DNA from 3 places in the Aeribacillus sp. FSL K6-1305 genome. Region 3 is predicted to be linked to each of the others. Evidence: riboswitches for the same ligand, from Rfam matches in the RefSeq annotation. Region 3 holds a riboswitch; each other region holds the start of a gene.
What was found. Region 3 has a riboswitch for S-adenosylmethionine ahead of NST97_RS18770 (methionine biosynthesis PLP-dependent protein). Riboswitches for the same ligand answer to the same signal wherever they lie in the genome.
Positions count from the first base shown of each region.

Region 1: it holds a riboswitch for S-adenosylmethionine, as region 3 does, so the genes downstream of both, NST97_RS10075 (2,3-diketo-5-methylthiopentyl-1-phosphate enolase) here and NST97_RS18770 (methionine biosynthesis PLP-dependent protein) in region 3, are expected to answer to the same signal.
Region 2: it holds a riboswitch for S-adenosylmethionine, as region 3 does, so the genes downstream of both, metK (methionine adenosyltransferase) here and NST97_RS18770 (methionine biosynthesis PLP-dependent protein) in region 3, are expected to answer to the same signal.

Region 1 covers NZ_JBBOQV010000002.1:36,834-42,755, forward strand. Annotated here, with positions in the region: gene NST97_RS10060 (1,2-dihydroxy-3-keto-5-methylthiopentene dioxygenase) at 1-334, opposite strand, end outside; gene NST97_RS10065 (methylthioribulose 1-phosphate dehydratase) at 357-1,004, opposite strand; gene NST97_RS10070 (2-hydroxy-3-keto-5-methylthiopentenyl-1-phosphate phosphatase) at 1,001-1,690, opposite strand; gene NST97_RS10075 (2,3-diketo-5-methylthiopentyl-1-phosphate enolase) at 1,687-2,910, opposite strand; SAM riboswitch class I at 2,989-3,094, opposite strand; gene NST97_RS10080 (hypothetical protein) at 3,459-4,043, shown strand; gene NST97_RS10085 (BREX system ATP-binding domain-containing protein) at 4,043-4,297, shown strand; partial or broken gene NST97_RS10090 (IS3 family transposase) at 4,546-5,688, opposite strand; gene NST97_RS10095 (S8 family serine peptidase) at 5,714-5,922, opposite strand, start outside.
Region 2 covers NZ_JBBOQV010000002.1:1,610,589-1,616,510, forward strand. Annotated here, with positions in the region: gene pckA (phosphoenolpyruvate carboxykinase (ATP)) at 1-1,193, opposite strand, end outside; SAM riboswitch class I at 1,462-1,653, shown strand; gene metK (methionine adenosyltransferase) at 1,859-3,064, shown strand; gene NST97_RS17715 (phosphatase PAP2 family protein) at 3,755-4,285, opposite strand; gene NST97_RS17720 (gamma carbonic anhydrase) at 4,458-4,985, opposite strand; gene NST97_RS17725 (alpha/beta hydrolase) at 5,054-5,833, shown strand; gene NST97_RS17730 (tetraprenyl-beta-curcumene synthase family protein) at 5,870-5,922, shown strand, end outside.
Region 3 covers NZ_JBBOQV010000004.1:9,996-15,917, reverse strand. Annotated here, with positions in the region: gene NST97_RS18780 (aliphatic sulfonate ABC transporter substrate-binding protein) at 1-837, shown strand, start outside; gene NST97_RS18775 (hypothetical protein) at 1,214-1,372, opposite strand; SAM riboswitch class I at 2,168-2,305, shown strand; gene NST97_RS18770 (methionine biosynthesis PLP-dependent protein) at 2,422-3,537, shown strand; gene metC (cystathionine beta-lyase) at 3,530-4,693, shown strand; gene NST97_RS18760 (TAXI family TRAP transporter solute-binding subunit) at 4,862-5,869, shown strand.

The DNA.
Region 1 (5,922 bases), on a different contig from region 3:
CGCTTACAATAAAGCGCACTTCATCATCTGTATGATGATGTTCACGCTGAAAATTTTTCAGCAGCTCTTCAAGGTTTGGCGTATGATCTGCTAAAGAAATGACATCCCAAGCTTTGTAGCCGCGTCTTGCTGAAATATCTTTAATTTCATTTTCAAAAGATTGTAAAATCGTTTGTTTTTCCTCATCATTTAAAAGATATTTCTCTTTTAAATGCTCTGGTAATTTGGCAATATCCCATTGCTCGTAAATAACACCTTGTTGATTTAAAAATGAAATCACTTCCTCTTGATTGCTGATAACTTCGTTTGTTCCTTGAATTTTAATCGTTGTCATGTAAAATACCTCCTTAAAATGTTTAATTATTTAAAGCTCCTGTACTCGCAAGGAGACCGGCTTTTGCTTGAATAAGAGCAAGCTGATACTGAAATAAAAATTCACAAGCTTCTAAAATTTTCTTTGCTTCAAAGCCATCTTTTCCCCATACAGTAATTCCGTGGTTGCGAATAAGAACTGCCCCTTTATCCTCCTTCACGAAATCGCCCAAAGTGCTTGCTAATGTAGGAATATGGGCATAATTATAAATAATCGGAATCTGTAATTCTGCATCTTCCTCCCAGCGGTCAAACGCTTTTATCAGTTCTTGTCCTTGAAATACAATTTTCCCAGCGTCACCATAAAGTTCAGAGATGACATTATTTGCAACCGTATGTACATGCAGGCTGCAGCCGGCTTTGCTTCTTTTATATATTTCGCAATGCAATAGCGTTTCTGCCGAAGGCTTCAGCTGTGTTGCGCCTACAGGATTTCCTTCTCCATCAACAAGCAAAAAATCTTCCTTCGTTTTTTTTCGTTTATCTTTGCCGCTTGCGGTCACAAGAAACTGAAGCGGGGAATCTTGAACTTTTATGGCTAAATTGCCGCTTGTCCCCATAAACCAATCCCTCGCAGCAAGCTCCTCTTTAATCTCCGCAAGCTCATGAACACGAGTTAAAACGACACTCATTTTGCGCCACCTTTTTCTTCTATGAAATTTGTTTTGTTTATTGTCTTCTCTAAAATGTCAATACAGTCGTAAAATGTTTCGAAAGATTGATAAGGAATAGAAAATTCTTGACATTTTTTTGATAAATAATCACGTGCAATAACTGTATCTGCAATCTTCGCGGCTTCTAAATCTGTGACGGAATCCCCGATGATGATGGAATGAGTGTCAGCATTTGCAATTTGCCGAATAATTGTCGGTTTGCAGCACCCACAATTTTGGTTGGGACATTTTTCATCACACGTATAAGGCCAATGAATGGTGATCGTTTCTCCGCTAAAATCCGCTTTATTGCAAAACAGTGCGGTAATAGAATCAAAAGGCTGCAACAGCGGTTTAATAAAAAAATCGATTCCGCCGCTGACAATGTATAAAGGAATGTTCATGTTTTTCGCATAATGAACAAAGTCGCGAAATCCTTCCCTTATTTCTGCAGTTTCTAAAATATAGTGAATGATGTCACCCTTTAAAGAAGATGGAAGAAGTGCAAACATCTTGCCGACTCCTTCCTGAATACTAATCGACTGGGAAAGGACGCCATCCTTCAATTGCTCCCACTCTTTTGGAGCGAAACGCTTCATGATGCTAACGATGTTATCTTTTTTTGTCACCGTTCCATCAAAATCACAAAATATTACTGGCTTCAATTGGACGGTGCCTCCTTCCATCCCCAGAGCCGAATTGCTTCTTGTAATTCTATGTCTTCAGCTGCTTCATTAAGGGGAACACCCCGGGAAACAGCGTCAACTGCCTGACGGAAAGCTTTTCCTCCACCCTGAGCACCTTGCGGGTGACCGTGAACACCGCCTCCTGCATTAATGACACAATCTTTTCCAAAATCATGAATTAAAATGGGAACAAGACCCGGGTGAATGCCAGCAGATGGAACAGGAAAAACTGGTTTTAAAACTGATTCCTTCACCAATTCTTCTTTCACTTTTAAAACTTTGTCACGCTCCAATGCAACGCTGCCATATGGTGAAGGGAACAACGAAAAATCTGCTCCAGCAATTCTTATCAATTTTCCAAGCAATAAGGAATGAGAGAGCCCATATTTTTCGGATGAAGTAAACGATCCGCTAAACGCCGGATGAGCCATAATTGGGAGGGCGATTTCATCATCTTCCCTTAATGCTTGCAGCACATCGAGTCCATATGTAAAAACATTAAATAGCAAAATATCGGCACCTAATTCTTTTGCTTTTCTTGCCTTATCTTTCAATTCAAATGTTTTTCCCGTCAAATTGACCGCATACAAAGTTCGGTGTCCCTTTTCTTGATACACGTTATCAAGAACTTTTTTGCCTTCCTTTATTCTTGTTTCAAATGATGTGAGCGAATTTTCAAAAAGTATTTCATCATCCTTTACTAAGTCGACGCCCCCGAGAGCCTGCTCCCGCAATTGGGCAAGAAGGTAATCCATATCACGTCCAATTACACCTTTAAAGATGCTCATCACTAACGGTCTGTCGTAAACGCCAAGTTTTTCTCGTAACCCCTGAATTCCAAATCGAGGACCTGGAAAATACCGAAAGATCTCATCGTCAAACTGCAAATCTAGTAATTTTATTTCTCCATCTAGTGATAATTTTCCAAAAGTTGTCGTTAAGATGGCAGGAATGTCTTTAGAAAAGTTTTCTCCCGGAAAGCGAATGTGAAGCTGTGCAATCGTTTTGCCGGAGGATGGATCCTCGCCTGTTTCTTTTATCTCAACCACTTGTCCTTTATGCTTTTTTAACTGCTCTTGCACTAAAAGAGGAAGGTCAGTCCACGAACCTACCGTTAATCCAAGAGCAATGTCTTCTGCTTTTTTTTCTAAATCTTCTCGTTTCGCAATGATTTGGTATACTGCTGTTACGTGACCCATTTTTTCAATCCTCTTCATTCAGATTTTTTTATATAAATAAAACCTCTTCAATAAGAAGAGGTTTTTTGTCAAAACAACTTCTTATCTTTCAACATCTCTGTTGGGAGAATTAGCACCGTGCTCATCATATGAGTCGGTTGCCGGGCTTCATTGGGCTCATCCCTCCACCTGCTCTTGATAAGAGTTTTATTATTAACTTTATAATTCTTATTCGTTTACTTGGATTATACCACTATCCTTCCCCTCTGTCAACACTTTTTTACATCATATTCGATTCAAATTCGCTTACATTTTTCTGATGGCATGCTACAATTATTTAATGGTGCAGTTTACAATTTGAGGTATTTACCGGAACTTGAGGTTGAGCCAAAACAGGAAAGCCTAAAAAAAGAGGACGAAAAAAGAAGGTACAACATCTTTTTAACGTCTTCCGATCGCATCATGCTAGATTACTAGACTTAGAAAAACTGGTTGAATTACGCAATTATAACGTTACTGGTTATCGTGAGACAATTTGTTTCTTGTACCGTTATTGGTTATGTTGCTTTTTGAATGATCCAGAAGAAGCCTTAAAACAAACGCTAACGTTTAATTTACAGTTTAATGAGCCTTTAAGAAGATCCACCAGAAGCGCTGAAAAGGCCTATTATGCACGGAATAACGAAGAAGCAAACCGAATAGCCAGAGAAAAAGGGTATCCTGGCGCTGGATATAATATCAGCAATAAAAAATTAATTGAATGGTTAGATATAACAGAGGACGAACAACGCCATTTAAGCACGATTATAGATGCGAATGAAAAGCGGAGAAGGAAACAAAAACGCCGGGAAATGGGCGTAAAAAGCCGTGAGGAGTATTTAAAAGAACAGCGCAATAAAACGGATAAGAACTTAGAAAAACTTAGACAAGCAATTGAGTTGAATCCTGATTTCTCGAATTACAAATTAGCTAAATTGCTAGGAATAAGTGAATCGTATGTAAGGAAAGGATGTTATATGTTATTTACTGGAACGGATGATTTAATTAAAAACGAGGATCGATCAATTAAAGAACATGATGTTTTATATTTTAGAATTAAACCTTTATCTTCACAAAAAATGGAAGGGTTAGTGGTGTACTTTCAACCCCATTGATGAAATTAAACCGTTTCTCAACTGAACAATTAATAGAAGTTTCATATAAAGTTAGGGAAATCCACGGTATGGTACACAAATGGATACCAGAGACAGTTATTGATGATACATTTATTAAGCAATATGTTGAATCATTTACTGTTGCCTTTGAACAGGAAATCACTGTACTTCCAAGGACATTTTTACGTGAATTTATATTCGTATTAGACGCTGCAAAAGAGGGGAACGATGTCCATTCTCTTTTAAATTATTAGTCCTAGTACTGTAGAAAGAATTAAACTGGATTTAAGTCAGTATTTTGGACACCAATAAGTGAAATTTAATTTTGATCTCATTGACATCGCTTGTCGCTTGACATGGAGCCTCTGCGGGCGTGGTGTTATGCGAAGGGTGAAAGGGGCAATGAATTCTTTCGCATGGCAAATAAGCCTACCACACCCCCACTCCATGTAAAGCGGATGCTTGTAAAATTGTGAAGAGCACTACGCTGCCCTTTGATACTGTCTACTGTTTCTTGTGGCGTCATATAGCCCAGGCAGCTATGAATCCGTTTCCGATTGTACCAGCCTTCTATAAATTCGAATAAGGCTCTTCTGGCAGCTTGAAAGTTCAAATAGTTGATTCTATAGATCTCTTCCTTTTTCAGAATTGCATGGAAAGACTCAATGCAGGCGTTATCGTATGGGCAACCTTTTTTTACTGAAGGAGTGTTTGAACTGCTTCTTTTCCATGTATTCTACAAATTTCTCGCTTGTATACTGGGATCCCAAATCAGAATGCAAGATCAATCCCGGACCTGGACGTTGTGCCTGATAAGCGTTTTCTACTGCCTTTAAAGCCAGTTCAGTCGTCATGTGACGGTCAAAAGCGTAACCAACAATCTTTCTGGAATGTAAATCCATTACGGAAGCCAAGTAGCACCAACCGTCTCTCAAAGTATGAATGTACGTAATATCCGTAACCCATTTCTCGTTGATGGTTGTCATTGAGAAGTCCTGGTTCAGCAGGTTATCGTGTTCTTCCATCTTGCCCTTATTGGAATGGGGGCGATACTTTTTTCTGATAATGGAATAAATGCCTGCAGCCTTCATCAAATGCTGAACCCGTTTCAGGCTGACTTTGAGCCATTCTTTTTCAAGCATATGGTGGATCTTCGGTTCTCCGTATCTCTGCTTGCTTTCCGTATGGATTTTTCGTATTCTGTCTGTCAGCTCCCGGTTTTCCGTTTTGTTTTTGATTCTGTTTTTTGTTTGGATTGATAGTAGGTACTTCTCGGCACGCCAAGGACCGTACACATGGTTTTAAGGTCATAATGGTGTCTGGCTCTTATCTCGTCAATCATGGATATAACAGTGGTTTGAATCTACTTCTTTGCGAATATGACCATAGCTTTTTTAAAGATTTCATTTTCCTCTTTCAGCCGATGCAATTCTTTTTGCAGGTTCAGAAATTCTTCCGGGGTAAAAGAGCCCCCGTCATCCACCTTAACCGGTTTTTGTTTTCTGATCCATTTGTAGAATGTCGTTTCAGACAGGCCATATTCGATCAAGATCTGTTTTACTAGTGTTCCAGTTTGATAAAGCTCAACCACCATTTCCTTAAATTCAGCATGATAACGTTTACGTTTTTCGCTTGTGTTACCCATATCAGGACACATCCCTTCGTTAATATTATATTTCACTAAAGGGTGTCCATGAAACTATACTAGCATCACTTACATTACACAAAATTCTTGACAGTACCCCTTCTCCAGAAAAGTAGGCTTTGGATAAATCTTTATTTACGGATCCAATTGAAAAAACATTTGAAAGTCCTGCGGGATATTCAACACCAAATCCATATGTATTACCTGCAGCAGATATAACTAGGATATTGTGCT
Region 2 (5,922 bases), on a different contig from region 3:
GGTGCGCCAAAGCATGTGGAGAACGTTGTTTTAGGGGAAGTAATACCCCTTTCCGTTCCAGCAAGCTTGCTCGTATAACCGCTTAAGAAATGATACATAGCCTGTTCTTTCGTTAATTTGCTTATTGGCGGCAGAACACCGAACGCATCAGCTGTTAAAAAAATAATAGTGTTAGGGTGACCCGCAATGCTCGGTTTAGCAATATTGTCAATCGCTTCAATTGGATAAGCCGCACGGGTGTTTTCTGTTAATAAGGAGTTGTCATAATCAGGAATTCGTGTCGATTCATCAACCACAACGTTTTCCAAAACGGAACCGAATCGAATAGCGTTATAAATTTGAGGTTCTTTTTCTTCAGACAAGCCGATGCATTTTGCATAACAGCCGCCTTCAATATTAAAAATACCAGATGAAGACCAGCCGTGTTCATCATCACCAATTAATCGGCGTTTTGGATCGGCGGAAAGTGTTGTTTTGCCTGTTCCCGATAAACCGAAAAAGAGCGCGACATCGCCTTCTTGACCGACATTGGCGGAGCAGTGCATTGAAAATATATCTCTTTCTGGAAGCAGGAAGTTCATGACGGAAAAGATAGACTTTTTCATCTCGCCTGCATATTCAGTTCCGCCGATCAGGATTATTCTCTTTTCAAAAGAAATAATGATAAATGCTTCTGAGTTCGTTCCATCCACAGCTGGATCTGCTTTAAAGGAAGGAGCGGAAACAATTGTAAACGGATTTTTATGCTCCTTTAAATCGTCTTGGCTTTTCGGACGGATAAACAGTTGGCGAGCAAATAAATTTTGCCACGCCAATTCATTGACCACTTGAATTGGAAGACGATATTTTTTGTCAGCTCCGGCAAATCCGTTAAAAACATAAATTTCATCTCTATTTTTTAAATATTGTATGACTTTTAAGTACAGTTTTTCAAAAACTTCTGATGAAATTGGCTTGTTGACGGGTCCCCAATCAATTAAATGCTTGACAGAATCTTCTTCAACGATGAATTTATCTTCTGGTGACCGGCCGGTATATTTGCCTGTTGTAACCGAAACTGCACCTGTATTTGTTAAAAAACCTTCTTTCCTAGCTAAAACTTTTTCTACAAGCCGTGCGACTGGTAAATTATGATATGCATTTGGTCCGCTGATCAACGAAGCTAATTCATTTGATACATCTACAATATTCATATACATACCATCCTTTTTTTGCATATTTGAAATGGTTTTATAGAAATAGTATAACACATTCGCAAAAATAATCCATCCTATTTATCGATTTCTGAAAATAATGTTTTTACTATATATTTTGCCTTCATTTTTGGGCATCATACGAATCATGATTGATCAGCTGATACTGAAATAATGGATATCAGATGATTTGGAAAATTACAGAGAAGCTTTATTTATTGTTGACAAGTACTTTTTTGCTCCTGTATGATATACATTTGAACGGATACTCTTATCCCGAGTTGGCGGAGGGACAGGCCCTATGAAGCCCAGCAACCGGCTCGTTGAAAGAAGACAGTAGAATATGGCTTTCAAAATCCCGGTATTCTATGGACATACAACATGATGCGAAAGAATTCCATATTCATAGACGAGCAATGGTGCTAACCTGATGCAAGGTTATATCCTTGAACGATAAGAGTGAAAGGCAATGATGTTTATAACAACCTTTCCTCTGGCAGGGAAGGTTTTTTCTATGTATAAGAGAAATCTCGTTTAGCCAAGTTTTTCTTATCGTACGCAATTTTGATATGTTTACAATAGTGGCGAGGGAATGAGTTCCGTGTCAATGTCAAGGAGTGTAGCACTCCATAAACATCATTTTAAGTTTGAGGAGGATGCAGTAAATGACAAAAAAGCGCCGTCTGTTTACATCTGAATCCGTAACGGAAGGGCATCCGGACAAAATTTGCGACCAAATTTCAGATGCGATTTTAGATGCCATTTTAGAAAAAGATCCGAACGCACGTGTAGCTTGCGAAACATCTGTCACAACCGGACTTGTATTAGTCAGTGGAGAAATTACGACAAGCACGTATGTGGATATACCAAAAATTGTGCGAGAAACGGTCAAAGAGATCGGCTATACGAGAGCTAAATACGGTTTTGATGCTGAAACTTGTGCTGTTTTAACATCAATTGATGAGCAATCACCCGATATTGCTGCAGGGGTGGATAAAGCTTTAGAAGCGCGAGAAGGACAAATGACTGATGAAGAAATTGAAGCGATTGGCGCTGGAGATCAAGGGTTAATGTTCGGTTTTGCATGCAATGAAACGAAGGAATTAATGCCTCTCCCGATTTCCATTGCCCATAAGCTTTCACGCCGGCTTACAGAAGTTAGAAAAAGCGAAGAAATTCCTTATTTGCGTCCGGACGGAAAGACGCAAGTTACGGTAGAATATGATGAAAATGAACAGCCGGTTAGAATTGACACAATTGTCATATCGACTCAACACCATCCGGAGGCAACTTTAGAACAAATTAAGCAGGATATTAAAGAAAAAGTAATTGATCCGGTTGTTCCAAAAGAACTGATCGATGAAGAAACAAAATATTTCATCAACCCTACCGGACGTTTCGTTATTGGCGGACCACAAGGAGATGCAGGATTAACGGGACGAAAAATCATTGTCGATACTTACGGAGGCTATGCGCGCCATGGCGGAGGAGCTTTCTCAGGAAAAGATCCGACGAAGGTAGACCGATCTGCAGCTTATGCGGCTCGTTATGTAGCGAAAAATATTGTCGCAGCCGGACTTGCAGACAAATGCGAGGTTCAGCTGGCCTATGCAATTGGTGTAGCGAAACCTGTCTCTATTTCTGTTGATACGTTCGGTACTGGCAAAGTAAGCGAAGATGTTTTAGTTGAATTAATTCGCAATAACTTTGATTTGCGCCCAGCTGGCATTATAAAAATGCTTGACTTGCGCCGCCCGATTTACAAACAGACAGCTGCTTACGGTCATTTCGGACGCAACGATCTAGATTTGCCATGGGAACGCACAGATAAAGCGGAAGCTTTGCGCGAACAGGCTCATCAATATTTGTAAAATAAAAAAGGTGTCCAATGCGATGCATGCATTAGACACCTTTTTGCTTGTGCGCCCGGCATGGGTGTAATCTATAGGGTGAAAGTCCCGAGCTGCGAAGGCAGAAGTAGCAGTTAGCTTAACGCAAGGGTGTCCGTGGTGACGCGGAATCTGAAGGAAGCGAGCGGCAAACTTTGGGTCTCTCGGAACACGAACTTCATATGAGGCTAGGTATCACTGGGTGAGTTTGCAAGACAAAACAAAGCCCTTTCTGCCGAAGGTGATACAGAGTAAATGAAGCAGATGGATGGAAGGAAAGATTACACTCTTACCCGGGGAGGTCTGGCTGGCACGCCAAGTAACCTTGGTAACCTATCTAGTGATAGATAGCTGAACAGTCAGAAGTCAGCAGAGGTCATAGTATTAGTTGGTCTAGAACAACTAAGAAGGACCGAACAATTAAGAGAGAATAGCCCTTGGCATTCAGTGAGTCATGATGAACACAGAAAACGTAGTACCTCACTTGAGGGAGGAAGCGGTGAATCCCGTGGGAGATCTCTTGGAGGGTGGAGTGACCACTGGCATAAAGAGAACAGCTATTCACGGAAGTTATAAAGACTTGCGTCAATTATCTTAATTGAACCGCCGTATACGGAACCGTACGTACGGTGGTGTGAGAGGACGGGAGTTAATCGCTCCCTCCTACTCGATTTATGGTCCGAATGCGACAAAACAGATGGTGCCTGCTGAAGCTCCTAGAACTATTCCCGCCAGCACATCTGAAGGGTAGTGTAGGCCAAGAAAAATTCTTGATAGTGCCACACTGAATGCGAGAGGAAGCAAAATCCATGTTAAGGCTGGAAAAAAGAGCAAAAATGGTGTTGCCACTGAAAATACAGCTGTCGTATGTCCAGAAGGAAATGAATGGTCAGTTAACGGATTTTCTAACACTTTTGTTTCAAATAATGTAAGATAAGGCCGTCTGCGTGGATAAATTCTTTTCACAATGAAAACCGGAATATGACTGAAAAAAAGAGCAGCTGAACTTGCCAAGGCAACAGTTTTTACAGGTTCATTAAAAAATAACATCAGCATTAAACATGTTGCAATTGAAAAAACAGCCCCTCCTAAATGAGTAATATACCGAAAATAAACATTCAGTCCTTTTCGTTCAAAATGCGAATTAATCAGTTTGAACAACTTGCACTCAAATTGGTAAAGCTGATTCAGCAGTCTGCCCATGTTAAAGTTCCTCTTTTCAAAAAGCAAAAATTCTTATAAAAAATTTTCTCTCATATTTATGTAAACTTCAACAAATCTAATAAAAATTTTACAAAATTTTAAAAATGCATGAAGCTGCCCGGTAAAGAATGACATTTGAAAGAGAAAGTTTTAAAATGTTTTTATAAGCAATTTATATGCTGTTCATACGAGCAATATTTTTATAATATTGAGCTTTTTCGATATACTCGCGACGGATGCGCTCCATATCTTGAAGATCTTCTTCTGTTAATTCTCTAATCACTTTGGCGGGTCTTCCGAATGCTAAAGTTTTCTCAGGTATCTTTTTGCCTGGCGGGACAAGACTGCCTGCACCGACAAAAGCGCCTTTTCCGATTTCTGCTCCATCCAGAATAATCGAACCCATTCCAATTAGAGCTCCTTTCCGCACAATCGCACTGTGGAGCAGAACTTGATGGCCGACGGTTACATCATCTTCAATAATTAACGGTTTATTTGGGCTCTGGTGCAGACAGCATTGGTCTTGAATATTGACCCGATTTCCAATAATAGTTGGGGCGACGTCACCGCGGATAACCGTCTGAAACCAAATGCTTGATTCATCTCCTATTTGAACATCGCCGGTGATTGTGACAAAATCAGCTATATAAGCCGAATCGCTAATTATAGGTTTTTTGTCTTTATATGGATAAATAACCATGGGAACCATCCTTTTCTTTTTTTCATATTATAACAAATTTTCCGTCATGTTCGGAAAGGAGTTAATTTATGTGGAAATGGGTAAGTTCTAGTCCTAAAGCTGCGATTGTCATCATTCATGGAGCTTTAGAACATCATGGACGTTACAAATGGCTGATAAAAAAGTGGCAAACAAACGGGTACCATGTTGTCATGGGGGATTTGCCAGGACAAGGAAATTCATCCTCCAGACGGGGACATGTCCAATCGTTTGATGAATATATTGATGAAGTTGACCGTTGGATCAGGGAGGCTCAATCTTTCCAATTGCCGCTTTTTTTGCTGGGGCATAGCATGGACGGTTTAATAGCCATACGTACGCTGCAGAGAAATAAAATTCCGTTAAACGGGGTCATTTTATCTTCGCCATGTTTAGGAATTTTGCAAAAACCGAGTAAAGCGCTCGATCTTTTGGCAAAAGGATTAAATATTTTCGCGCCTAGGGTACGCTTTGATTCCGGTTTGACAGTTGAGATGGCAACGAGAAATAAGGAAATTCAAGACATAAACAGAAACGACTCCCTTTACGTAAGAAAAGTTTCTGTGCGCTGGTACAGAGAGCTTCTTCATGCTATTGAACTAGCATTTCAGCAGCTTCCGCAGTTTCCAGATGTCCCTCTTTTCGTCATGCAGGGAGGAGAAGACAAAATTGTTGATAAATCAGCAGTTCAAAAATGGTATAGTCAGTTGAATCTCACGGAAAAGAGCTATAAAGAATGGGAAGGACTATATCACGAAATTTTTAATGAACCGGAAAGAGAACTTGTTTTTCAAGATGCGTTGAGATTTACAGAAAGCCATTTAACATAAACACTGGAATTTTACAATGAAGAGGTGAGTTGATCTTTGAGTATACCTGAACACCCTATCAGCCTTATGTCAAGAGTTTATAGGGAAAT
Region 3 (5,922 bases):
GAAAAGGGCTACTATGAAGAAGCGCTTGGGGATCAAGTAGATATTGAATATAAAACTTTTCCGGATGGCGGCGCTTTTATGACAGCGTTGAAAACCGGCGAAATTGACGCCGGGCTTGTCGGTCCAGCTCCTGTCATGAATAACTATTCTAATGGTGCAGACGTGAAAATTATTGCCGGTGCGTCATCTGGGGGTACTGTCGTCGTAGCAAGCAAAAAAAGCGGAATCGAAAGCTTAGATGATATTCATAATAAAACATTCATTACTCCTGGTGTCGGCTGCACTCACGATGTCCAATTTGAAACGTACTTGCAAGATTACGACATTGCTTCATCAAGAATCGGCGGCACATTAAAGCATACAACTGGAAACCCGGCACAATATCAAGCTTTCTTTGAATCGGGAAAAGTGGATTTAGCCGCTGTGCCTGAGCCTTGGGCTTCATTATTAATAAAAGACGGGGCGAAAGTGATTGTCGATACGAAAGATATCGCCTATGGCACAACGCTTCCGAACACTGTTTTAGTGACGAGCAACAAATTTATTAAAGAAAATAAAGATTTAGTTCAAAATATTGTCAAAGCCCACAAAAAAGCAGTCGACTTCATCAATAAAAACAAAGAGGAAGCACGCGATATTGCCATTCAATCGATTAAAGAAATAACAAATCAAGAGCTTGACCCAGAAATTATCGACAGCGCTTGGGAACGTGTCCGCTATACAACCGAAGTGGATGAAAAAGTTCTTCAAGACTTTTCTAACTCTTCTTATGACTTGAAATTTTTAAAAGAAAAACCGGATCTTAAAGGTCTTGTAGATACAAGCTTTTTGAATTAAGTAATAAACCCCCTATACAGAAGCTTTTTGATATTATGCGGCTTCTGGATAGGGGGGTTATTTTGTTGATGTAAATTCAAGATGAAGCAGTTGTTAAAACAGGGCTTATCCCAAAAGTTGTTTATGACTATGCCTGTATATTGGGATTCTGTTGTTGTGAGAGCTTTTTATTCAAATCGCTCGAATAAGCTCCCGTTTTTTCACATTGTTTGGAGCTGTCCAGAAAGTCAAAATCCATTGAAAACGAAAGATTATAAACATTGATATATCAACATTTCTAAAACATTAAAGGGGCGTCTATAAGCCGGAAAATCGACTTATTAGACAGCGCCTATATGAATTTCAATTTCTCCATTTGGGCTTTAGGCTGTATTTTTCAAGCACGCTCTATTAAACCAGTTTCTTCTTGCTTCCAAATCTTACTCCAAGTTTTAAACATGCCTTGTTCGTCCGTCTTATCTACTTGGAAAACTTTATATTTCGTGTTGCTCGGGATTTCAATTAAAAGCTTCCCCATTATTTTCTTCAATTGCAATGCTTAATAAATAATCTCCTCTGTAGTCGCTTTCATAATCATAATAAATTCCGTACACATTGTTTTGATGATGTTCCAGTTTTTAGAAAGCGTTTTCTCACATAATTTTGATTTGCCCCATCATTTGCTCGTCATGAAAATTATTGGTTCGTATGCTGTCGATTATATACAGCATCATAAACAGTCTTTCCTTTCCATAATATTGATAAAAAAGAGAAGGCGCATCAGTAAAGAATGTTCAGCAAATTTTCCAACGGCACGTTTATGTTCATCTTTTTTGCTTCCCAGCTTCACCTGCAAAACAAATATCGCATCTTCGTTTTCTGTTCAGTTGCTTTATGGAGTACGGGTTCGTTTGACAGAAGTTGGCGAAAAATTTATCAAACGATTAGTTTGCCAATTCAATCGTTTCATTCACTGTTTATTAAATACTCTTAAAATTTTCCAATTCCTCTAAAGAAGATCACCTCGTTCACAATTTTTCTTAAAAATACGACAGCTTCCGAATTGGATATTTGCATTTTAAAATCAATTCAAAATTTAGGAAGCCTCAGGGGAAAATAAAACCACTTCATTGAAATGATGGAGGATCAAAGGTGATCCATACAAAAAAATTTCCCTTTTGGCTTTCGCAAAAAAACATTTCAAGAATCGACGGATTATTTAAAGAAAGTTCTTATTTTTCTTTAGTTTTACTGAAAATAAATCAAAGTTATCGGAATTGTTGGCAGGAAACGTCTTGAATTTTTTTTAAAACTGAGGTAAAGTTATACCTATCAAAAGTTCATATCGGAATTCTTATCGAGAGAGGCGGAGGGAACTGGCCCGAAGAAGTCTCAGCAACCGGTACAAGGACGGCGGCATGATAACCTTTGTACCAAGGTGCTAAATCCAGCAAGCATTTTGCCGTAAGATATGCTTGGAAGATAAGAAGGAGCCAAACAATAAACGCCTTCTTCTTATGAAGAGGGCGTTTTATTTTTAAAGCCTCCTCTACAGGCAATGAAAGCAGCACATTTTTACTAACTAAAAAAGGAGGAAAGTCAAAGATGAATATTGAAACAGTTTTGGCCCAATTAGGAAATCGAAGTGAAGCTCTTACAGGAACAGTAAGCGCCCCCATTTATTTGTCCACAGCCTACCGGCATAAAGGAATAGGTGAATCAACAGGTTATGATTACACTCGGACAAAAAATCCAACGAGAGAGCTTGTCGAGGACGCCATAGCCAAATTGGAGGGAGCCGATCAAGGATTTGCATTTTCTTCCGGAATGGCAGCGATTCAGACGATTATGGCTTTATTTAAAAGTGGAGATGAACTGATCGTTTCAAAAGATTTATATGGCGGGACATACCGCTTGTTTGAAGAAGAGTGGCGCAAATACGGTCTTTCCTTCCACTATGACGATTTTACGTCTCGCGAATATACGGAATCATTAATAAACGAAAATACTAAAGCGATTTTTCTAGAAACGCCCACTAATCCGCTTATGCAGGAAACATCGATTTCCTCGTTGGCGGAATTGGCCCGGAAGCACAATTTGCTGCTGATCGTTGACAATACGTTCTACACACCTGTTTTGCAGCGTCCGATTGAAGAAGGAGCGCATATCGTGATTCACAGCGCAACGAAATATTTAGGCGGTCACAACGATGTCCTTGCCGGCCTGGTCTGTGCAAAAGGGAAAGAAATTTGCGAAAAATTAGCCATGCATCAAAATGCAATTGGTGCGGTATTATCTCCTTTTGATTCGTGGCTGCTGCTTAGAGGAATGAAAACTTTATCATTGAGAATGGCCAAACATCAGGAAAATGCAAGGAAGCTGGCGGCATATTTAAAAGAGCTTCCTGAAATTGATGATGTATTATATCCTGGCAGAGGCGGAATGCTTTCCTTCCGTGTGAAAAAAGAAGAATGGGTCAACCCGTTTTTGCAGAATCTGAAATTAATCTGTTTTGCGGAAAGCCTTGGAGGGGTAGAAAGCTTTATAACGTATCCAGCTACCCAAACACATGCGGACATTCCGGAAGAAATCCGAATTCAAAACGGTGTATGCAACCGGCTTCTCCGTTTTTCTGTAGGGATTGAAAGCGTGGAGGATTTGAAGGAAGATCTCAAGCAGGCATTGCAAGCAGCTGCGAAAGGGGATTTACTAAATGCATGACCAATGGAGCTTTCAAACAAAATTGATTCATAATAAACATAAGGTTGACCCGACAACTGGTGCTGTCAGCGTGGCGATTCAGCAAGCGTCAACGTTTCATCAGCAAACATTGGATGAATCTCCTGAATTTGACTACAGCCGTTCAGGAAATCCAACACGAAAAGCGTTGGAAGAGGCGATTGCCGAACTGGAAGGCGGAGTGAGAGGCTTTGCGTTTGCTTCTGGGATGGCCGCTATATCAACAGCTTTTCTTTTACTTTCTTCCGGTGATCATGTTTTGGTCACAGAAGATGTGTACGGCGGAACATACCGGATCGTTGCCGATGTTTTATCGCGCTTTGGCATTGAATATACGTTTGTCGATATGACGGACCTTGATGCCGTAAAAGCAAATATACGTCCGAACACAAAAGTGATTTACATTGAAACGCCCTCGAATCCGCTGTTAAAAGTGACGGACATTCGAGCAATTGTGCAGCTTGCAAAAGAAAACGGCTGTTTAACATTTGTTGATAATACATTTATGACTCCGGCTTTGCAAAGGCCTCTCGATTTAGGGGCCGATATTGTTTTACATAGTGCAACAAAATTTTTGGCAGGTCATAGCGACTGTTTGGCAGGACTGGCAGTTGTGAAAGATGAAAAGCTTGGCGAAGCGCTTTACAAACTTCAAAATGCCTTCGGCGCTGTTCTCGGCCCGCATGATTGCTGGCTTGTATTAAGAGGGTTAAAAACACTTCATGTGCGGCTGGATCAATCCGTCAAAACAGCTTCTCAATTAGCAGAATTTTTGAAAAAGCACCCTGCCATTAAAAAAGTGTACTATCCAGGTCTTCACGATCACCCAGGGTCAGATATTCATTTGCGGCAAAGTGTCAACGGTGGAGCGGTTTTATCGTTTGAACTAGAAGATGAAAAAGCGGTCAAGATTCTTGCTGATCATGTTCAGCTGCCTGTTTTTGCAGTCAGCCTTGGTGCAGTTGAATCGATCTTGTCGTATCCAGCTAAAATGTCCCATGCCGCGATGCCGAAAGAAGAACGGATCAAAAGAGGGATAACCGATGGTCTTCTTCGATTAAGCGTAGGGCTAGAAAATTTTGAAGACTTAAAAAATGATTTGGAGTCTGGTCTTTCTACTGTTTTGGCCTATCAATAAATTTTTTCTTACCTTAATAGAAGACAGGGAGATGTCGAATACCGACAATTCCTGTCTTTTTTTTATGTTGATAATCTAGCTGACATATTATCCCACATTTTTTCATTTGTTCTTTAATATGATAGTAATGCACCCAAAGTCAAACGAATTTAAAAAGGGGGAGTATCAATGATCAAATGGCGAAGCGGACTTATATTCTTAACAGCTCTTCTTTTCATAATGATCATTTCTGCGTGTGGAAATAACAGCGAAGGAGGAAGCAGCAAAAGTGATGGCTCCAATCAAAGCGGGGAAAAGGCAGGAAGCAAGACGTTAAGCATTTTAACCGGAGGCACAGGAGGAACTTATTACCCGCTCGGCGGATCGATGGCGCAAATTATTTCGGAAGAAACGGACTTTAATGCAAATGCACAATCTTCAGGAGCATCAGCAGAAAATATGCAAGCGCTAAAAAATGGTGAAGCTGATATTGCGTTCTCGCAAACTGATATTGCTGCTTATGCATTAAACGGTGAATTGATGTTCAAAGACAATAAAGTCGACAATGTTAAAGCAATTGGGACTTTATATCCGGAGACGGTACAAATTATTACAACAAAAGATAGCGGCATCCATTCTGTTGAAGATTTGAAAGGCAAGTCGGTTTCCGTTGGTGCCCCTGGGTCTGGAGTGAATGCAAACGCACAGCAAATTTTAGAAATTCATGGATTAAGCTTTGATGATATTAAAGCGCAAAGCTTATCTTTTGACGAATCAACGGACGGCATTCAATCCGGAAGCATAGACGCTGCATTCATTACTGCGGGGACACCGACGGCTGCAGTTGAATCGCTCTCAGCACAAAAAGAAATTAGAGTAATTCCGATTGCGGATGACAAAATCAAACAATTGATAGAAAAATATCCTTACTATGCTGAAGATACAGTACCAAAGGGGACATATAAAATTCCTGAGGACGTAAAAACAGTCGCTGTAAAAGCGATGCTGGTCGTCCGCGGCGAATTGGATGAAGATGCCGTATACAATATTACAAAAGCGATTTTTGAAAATACAAATAAAATTACTCACGCAAAAGGCAAATTAATCAAAGCGGAGGCAGCCCTTGATGGAATAGGCAATTTGCCGCTTCATCCAGGGGCTGAAACGTATTTTTCAGAAAAAGGAATCCAGCCATAACGCATCAAAGATAGGCCGTTTTAAACGGTCTATCGATTTCATTATATGTAACT